DNA from 2 places in the Bacillus sp. ISL-35 genome. Region 1 is predicted to be linked to the other one. Evidence: riboswitches for the same ligand, from Rfam matches in the RefSeq annotation. Region 1 holds a riboswitch; the other holds the start of a gene.
The links. Region 1 has a riboswitch for cyclic di-AMP ahead of J7E38_RS15765 (TrkH family potassium uptake protein). Riboswitches for the same ligand answer to the same signal wherever they lie in the genome.
Positions count from the first base shown of each region.

Region 2: it holds a riboswitch for cyclic di-AMP, as region 1 does, so the genes downstream of both, J7E38_RS09050 (TrkH family potassium uptake protein) here and J7E38_RS15765 (TrkH family potassium uptake protein) in region 1, are expected to answer to the same signal.

Region 1 covers NZ_JAGGQK010000011.1:107,454-111,543, reverse strand. Annotated here, with positions in the region: gene J7E38_RS15765 (TrkH family potassium uptake protein) at 23-1,396, opposite strand; cyclic di-AMP (ydaO/yuaA leader) riboswitch at 1,615-1,739, opposite strand; gene J7E38_RS15760 (DUF3231 family protein) at 2,100-3,116, opposite strand; gene J7E38_RS15755 (ferritin) at 3,297-3,797, shown strand; gene J7E38_RS15750 (DUF2207 domain-containing protein) at 4,007-4,090, opposite strand, start outside.
Region 2 covers NZ_JAGGQK010000004.1:617,861-621,950, forward strand. Annotated here, with positions in the region: gene J7E38_RS09040 (hypothetical protein) at 1-1,474, shown strand, start outside; cyclic di-AMP (ydaO/yuaA leader) riboswitch at 1,764-1,904, shown strand; gene J7E38_RS09050 (TrkH family potassium uptake protein) at 2,084-3,424, shown strand; gene J7E38_RS09055 (potassium channel family protein) at 3,437-4,090, shown strand, end outside.

The DNA.
Region 1 (4,090 bases):
AAACTTAATCTAAATAACCAACTTATCCAATCATAATTCTTTCTTCGGCATGTTTAACTGACTGTTTTTTGTTAACTTTAGCTAATGCAAAAGCAAGTGTCAATGGCCCTACTCTTCCGATAAACATCATTATGGAAATGAGCACTTTACCGATTGTACTTAATTCAGGAGTAAGTCCCAATGACATACCAACCGTTCCAAAAGCAGATATAACCTCAAATAATAATACGTTTAATGGAACATCGTTTTCAGTAATCGTTAAAATGAATAATATTAAGAGCACAATAAAAGCAGAATAAAGTGTAATAGAAAAGGCTCTAAATATTAATTCTTTTGGTATTCTTCTTCCCATTACATCCACATCATCTCTGCCTCTGACTAACGTCCAGACCGCCAGTATTATCACGATAAATGTAGTAACCTTTATCCCTCCTGCAGTTCCACCTGAACCTCCACCTATAAACATTAGCAGCATGGTTACAAATTGTGAGCTTAAGGTCAAATCAGCCGTATTCAATGAGTTAAATCCAGCTGTACGAGGTACAACACCATGGAAATACGCACCTAGAACTTTTTCCTTGAATGATAAGTCTCCTAATGTACCAGGATTGTTATATTCTAATAAAAAGATGAAGATCGAGCCAGTAACATTTAAGATTAATGTGATTAATAAGACTAACTTTGTATGTAATGACAACTTCCTGATGGACTTCTTTTTTATCAAATCCATTATAACTGTGTATCCAATCCCGCCAATTATGAATAATGAGCTCAGGGTCAATATGATTGTTACATCACCTGCATAACCTGTTACACTATTGAAATTTCCCATGATATCAAAACCGGCATTGTTGAAGGATGATATAGAATGAAAGATCCCATAATAGATGGATTTCGGAAAACCAAAGTCAGAGGCCCAGCGAATAGATAATACTAAGGCTCCGATACTTTCGATTAACAAGGTAAACCCTAAAACAAACTTCACGAGTTTAACCATACCCTCTAAGGATATTTGATTTAACGACTCTTGTATCATCAGACGTCCCTTTAATCCGATATTTTTTCCAAGGAACATTGCAATGAGTATTCCAAAGACCATAAATCCGAGACCTCCGATTTGAATGAGCGCCATTAGGACAATTTGTCCGAAAAGTGTAAAGGTTGTCTGAGTATCAACGACCACCAATCCCGTCACACAAACTGCAGAGGTTGCTTCAAACAAAGCATCAATAAACGATAAATGATGGCGATCCTTTGTAGCTCCAGGCAACATCAATAAAATGGTCCCAATAAAAATAAGGCATAAGAAACCAAGTGCCAGCGTCTGGGCAGGATTTACTTTAATTAGCCGGTTTAACCTTTGAATCCTTATAAAGGATTTGAATTGTTTATCCATTGTAAATATCTCCTAATGTAGTTATAGAAATGCACCTGGAACACTTCATTGGTTTCAATAGAATATTCATAAACCTTATCGATTTTTTCAGTTAGCATTTAAAAGTCTTTTACCAAGTCCAGGTAATAAGACTGCTCCCTGCTTTAGTTCTTTTTCAATTTATTTAAAAGCAAAAAAGAGACCATTCCAAAAACGAATAGCCTGTACTATTTCAATACATCCACTCTCAATAACGCTTACGAGGTTAGCTGACGGATTAGGAGTTGAGAGTCTCCTTCTACATGAATAGATTCACCCCAAAAATTGGTTCCCCCGCTCAAAAATGATTAAGCATATTATTTTCATCTTGTATTAAAATTACTCTTGACTCCTTTTCTTGTCAATACAACCGGATTACGCTCACCTAAGCAGATGGATGAGAGAGGAGTTTTACACGAAAAAGAGGTGGGGATCGAACGATTGCAGGTCCTGGTTGACGGATTAGCCCTTCATAACATGCTTTCTCCAGGAAAATACACAGAAGAAAAACTGACACGCATTTTGAAGACACATCCCAACGAAATCTTAACAGCTCCGTTCTTGAACGAATTGGACTAATGCACTAAAAGAGACAGAGAAAATGCCCTCTGTCTCTTTTAATTTTATATTCAGAGACCTTGAATCAGCCCTATGTTCCATTAGATAAACGCGCTTAGTAACAACCCTACTCTTCCCCTTTAATCAACTTTTCCCGATCCACAAACATCGGAGGCTGTTCCAGCCAGCCTCTCTCAATGATCATCTGGGCTCCGTCTTCGGAATAGGCTAAAGCTCTTAGAATAAAACCGCTATACATCGCTCCAACATCCCTTCTCATGCTCAGGGATAAGGCGAATCCGTAAGCAGCAACGCCCAATTGAGAAAGGATTGCCACCACAAATAGCATCAGCTGGTCAGAGTATGGCGCATCGGTTGAATCACTGACGATTGCATCCCAAGTCATCGAGTTGGGGACATTGCTTTCCATCAAAACATGATGGCTCTCCCTCAAGATTTTGTCGCAAAGCTGGACGCCTGAATAAAAATAAGATTTCAAATCTGGATCCTGGGTTACCTGAGCAAAACCTAATAGTGTGGATTTTCCAAGCTCATTATGAAGGGAGGTCAAATAGAGATGATTCACCTCGTTCCCTAAAAGCGGCCGTTTTTTTCCGAACCAGCCTGTCAGGAAATATTGTTTATCCACAAAGTCTATCTTCTTGGGATAGTTCATGTATGGAGGTCGGATGTAAACCCCTTTCTTCTTCATCAGTGTGGTAATCTCGCGGTTAAGTTCCGTTGCCTGTTTGTGGAATTTTTCAAAAAGAGCACGGATATCATCCCTGGATGAAGTGGCAATGGCACTGGAATGGCTCGTCAAACCAAACTTGCTCATATGCTGCATGTACTCCATGTAAAAAACATCTGAAAAGAGCCGTGGAGCAGAGAGATTTACATGTTTTTCAACCGGAAACCCCTCTGGCCTAGGGATGCCCTCCTGTTTATAAATTTCACTAATGTCCTTCAAATGAGAGTCCGCTATTTCGATCGTGAACTCAAGAAGCGGTTTTACTTCCGGATCATCAACCATTTGAAGGAAGTGAGTCAAAATGCATTTGACGACACTGTCGTTTATATATGTATCCCATAAATTCGAGATCTCCGCACAGGTTAAATGAACCTTTGGATTTGGTTCTTCCATACATACCCCTCCAGAAAAACAACAAGATGTTATCGATAGCTTTTCCTGTTCTATCCAAATAATGTATTAGAATTCTTAAGGTCCCTTTGTAAAAAGATTAAAACGTGTAAACAAGTTTCACAAATGCCTATTTCCTATAAACTAAACTGTAGATTTTATTGCAATCGGGGAGTGAAAAAAATGAATGAGGAACTTCAAAGCTTGTTTAATGATTTGATTCAACTGGAGCATGTTTCTTCAACCTTATACCTCGCGATGTCCGCTGCCATGGCCAGGCAGAATTATACTGGGATCGCCCATTGGTTGAGGCTCCAATCTGAAGAAGAGAGAACCCATATGCTGACCTTAGTTGATTTTGTGGTGGACCGGGATGGTACTGTCCAAATCAACAGCATCCCTGCCCAACCTACTGACTTCGGCACTCCGCTTGAGACCTTTCAAAAGGTATTGAGCCATGAACAATTTGTTACCAATACTTACCGCCAGGCCTATAACTATGTGAATCCAATTGACCCTCAGGCTGCTTTGATCGTCCAGGATCTTTTACGCGAACAAATAGATGAAGAAGCACAGGCCAAAACAATCATTGACCGCTTAAAACTTGCTGGAAATAACCCTTCCGCGATTTTACTGATTGATCAAGAATTGGGGGCAAGAGCCGCTGCCCCGGCAGCAGGCTGACTGCTGACCTAAACAGGTACTTCCAAGGGGACGGACATGGGGTTCGTCCTTTTGGCTAAAAACAAAAAAGAGACAAGCTTGATCGCTCATCTCAAAATATCTTCTCCCCCGGATGTGATTTCTCCGCTCTTAATCAAACGTTTGATTAAATGCCTGTCAGCCTTAGAGGGACGTGGTTTTTTCATATGGTGGACGGTAAATCTAGCCGATCAGTCCGCACCAGCCCCGCCTCCATCGCTGCCGCCTCCGCTATCTCCCCCGCCTGAATACCCGCCGCTGTCCCCAGACACAGA
Region 2 (4,090 bases), on a different contig from region 1:
AGCTGCATACCTGGAAAACCTGCTGGCCCTTAATGTCGACATACTGGCATTGGGAGAGACGAAAAAGAATCAAAAAAGGTGGAAAGATAACGATGACTGCGCGGGTTCATTGATGAGATATCTGGCTTCATGCTGTTTTTCCGCGAAAATTTTCGATTTACTGGAACAGGATATAACCAATCTTTTAGCTCAGCGGCCAATAATAGTCCGTGAAGTTATCAGCATGGTCAATAGTGCATGCAACCTGGCGCATGGGAATGTCAGCCGTCACCCAACCCTTCAGGCATGTCAGCGCTCTCTCTTTTTCCCCTCTGAACTTGCCCGAAGGCAGGGGGACTATCTTCAGGAAATAAAAAATGCAGGAGATCTTGTTCTGTTATCAGAGGCTTCGCAATTAAGGGATTCGATGCTGGAGTCCGGCCTTGTATCAACTTACCATGACACATTCCTTCAATATATTTCTAAAGAAAAACCATATTTTCTTGAGATCTTTTTCGGTAAAAGCAGAGCTGCTAGAGCGGCCCTTAAAAGAAACTTTCCATTAATCCGCAAGATTACAGAGGAGATCACCGGTAAAGAAGCAAGCCAGAGTATTTATGGTTTATATCATATGTTTGAGCGGCAGGTATTTAGTGCTGAAGTAGTCAGAGAGCTTGAAGCATTCGTCTGTGACCACTCGTCCAAGGTTAATCCTCTTAATGAAAACAGCAGAAATCGCCTGACTCGTAGAGATCAAATTTTAACCGGGCTGATCAGTATTTTAGGGCATCCGCTAGGAGCAGCACAAGGATTTAATCCGACATGCCAATCAACGCGGCTTCTAAGTTACCTTTCACAGAAATATCCTCATAAATTGATCAGTATGGCCCGAAGATTATTGACCAGCGGAGAAATAGAACTTCAATTTGAAGGGCAAGCGATATCTTCATCATCCCTAGTGCGTTGCGAGTTAAAAGATTTGGTTCATATTGACTCTCTGTCAGCAGTCATGCTTCCCCACCTTGATGCAATTTATGGTGAAATGCTTAAAAGAGCTGCAGGCAGAGATTCCGATCCTCATAAATGGGTCAATAGCCAATTCCATATGGCAGGTGTTTTCCCAGGCTTTGCAGAACGGAATAAGAACAATGAACATGAATTTGTTGCTCTTTTCCATCATTTTTATTTTGCAGGAGCTGACACTATAAAGAAACATTTGCCGCAGCCAGCGGGAATCTTGATGTATGACAGGAAAGGCAACCTTCTTGGCCCGCATGCGATTTTGATTCAAAGAGTCGAAGCTAAACAGGATGGGGATTTGCGGGTTTACTTTTTTAATCCTAATAACGATAGTCTACAGCACTGGTACAATGGCGTCATGACCAGTGTCAGGGATAACGGTGAACAACATGGCGAGGCATCACTTAGATTTGAGGATTTCATTAAATGCTTGTATGCCTTTCATTTTCCTGATCAATCCGCTGCAGACCAATAACCCGGCCGGGAAGCATATGCTGTCCCGGTTTTTCATTTGGCAACAAAAAGATGCTGGTTAAGAAGCTGTCTTGATTTTTTTGAAAAACGAAGAAATACTGTGCTTCAGTGAGCTAGATAGTGATTTTCCAGGAGTATTCATTTAAATTGGATTAAAAGGGCTGTTTTTGCTGTTCTTTTCCTGCTTTACAACTCGAAAGGCAGAGGAGTATGATTACTACAGTTTTAAAAAATATACTCTCTTTTCGGCGAAGGTTTTACGAAAAAGAGTCTAATTCAATGAGTTTCATATTTCTAAATCGCTGAATCCGGCAGGAGCGGGGGAACCATTTTGTGGATGCATCCACTTGGGGTGAAGCCTTTTTAAAAGGCGGGGCTATTCTGAGTCCTAATCCGACAGCTAACTTCGCAAGCGTTGCAGAAGAGGAAGATGAAGCTTGTGTGACGACTATTCAAAAGTCCACAAGGCTGAAATCTTTTAGCCTCTGGGGGCTTTTTTGTTTTGCATGATTTTTGATACGCCGGCATGATCAGGATCCAGTTAGACAAAAGTCCCTGCAAAGAAATATTCGACGAATAATTCCTCATACTAAGGAAAGAGGGAAGGGCCATGCGCAGTAAAATGTTTTTCAGTCTGGACCCGCCAAAAGTGCTTGTCGTCGGGTTCGGCGCAATTATTCTGTTAGGGACATTGTTGCTTTCGTTGCCATCCTCCACAGTTGATGGCAAAGGCCTCCCGTTATTGGATGCCTTGTTTACCGCAACATCAGCAACTTGTGTAACAGGCCTTGTTGTCGTCGACACAGGTGATACCTTCACCACATTTGGGGAAATGGTCATTCTGTCCATGATCCAGATTGGCGGGCTTGGATTCATGAGCTTTGCCACTTTGCTTGCATTTATTTTAGGAAAAAGAATTTCATTCAAAGAAAGGCTGATTATCCAGGAGTCATTGAATAACGAGACTGTCGAAGGGATTGTCAGGCTCGTGAAACGGATTTTCCTTTTTACAGCGGTAATTGAGATTACCGGCGGAATCATTTTGTCTCTGCGATTTTCACAGGAGATGGCTGCAGGAAAAGCCATTTATTTTGGTTTTTTTCACGCCGTTTCGAACTTTAATAATGCCGGCTTTGATTTGATGGGCGGATTCAAAGGGCTTACGGCCTATTCAGCAGACCCAATTGTCAATATCACCATGATCACTCTGATCAGTTTGGGCGGAATCGGATTCATTGTCATGAACGAGCTTTATGAATATCGACGTACAAGAAAAATTTCGCTGCACTCGAAACTCGTTCTGTCCGTTTCCGGTGTCCTGGTGTTGGCCGGCGCGCTGATGATTTTCATTCTTGAATACAACAACCCATCGACCTTGAAGCCCTTGTCGATGACTGGTAAAATGTTCGGGGCGCTATACCAGGCTGTTACACCAAGAACAGCTGGATCCAATACCTTGAATATCCCGGACCTTAAACAGTCCACCTTGTTTTTGATCATTTTTCTGATGTTCATAGGTGCATCGCCAGGGTCAACAGGCGGAGGTATCAAGACTACCACCTTTGCAATCCTGTTAGGCGCAGTTAAATCGCAGATCCGCGGCTGTGAAGATGTCACTTTTTTTGGCAGACGAATGGACAACAGCATTATTTCAAAGGCACTGACGGTTACGCTGATTGCGCTATTTTTAGTAGGTTCGATTACAATGGTTTTGACGATTACGGAACCGGGGAAAGACTTTTTGATGCTCTTTTTCGAGGCTGTATCGGCCTTTTCAACTGTCGGCCTATCAATGGGCTTGACGCCTGATCTGTCATCATATGGAAAGATCCTGATTCTTATTACGATGTTTGCGGGCCGTGTTGGTCCATTGACACTTGCTTATGCAGTGGCAAGAAAAAGAAAAGAAACACATTATCGACATCCAGCTGGAAAAGTGATGATTGGGTAGGAGGATATTAATATGGCAAAGCAATATGCAGTAATTGGGATGGGGCGCTTCGGTTCGAGTGTCGCCACCACCCTTTATAATGAAGGACATGAAGTTCTGGCGATTGATAAAAGTGAGCAGCATATCGAGGAATATAAAGAGTTTGTTACCCATGCTGTGATCGGCGATTCGACCGACGAGCAAACATTGCGGGCAGTTGGAATCAGAAATTTTGAGACGGTCATTGTGGCCATTGGAGATGATATTCAGGCGAGCATCCTCACCGTCCTGATTTTAAAAGAGATGGGCGTTTCCAATGTTGTGGCGAAAGCACTCAACAAACACCATGCACAGGTATTGTTCAAGGTAGGGGCGGACAAAGTCATCTTCCCTGAACGGGACATGGGAGAACGCGTTGCCCATCAGCTGATGGCGTCCCCGAATGTATTGAATTTCATTGAGCTTTCAGATGATTACAGCATTGAAGAAATCAAGCTGCCAATGAGCATGGCCGGCAAAAACCTGATTGAAATCAATCTCCGTGCCAAATACAATATCACGGTAATCGGCGTCAAAACAGCAAATAAAGTCGATATATCGCCAGATCCGGAGAAGACGCTCCGAGCAGAGGACATCCTGATCGTCCTTGGGGAAAATGGTGACTTGAACAAATTCGCGAAAATAAAA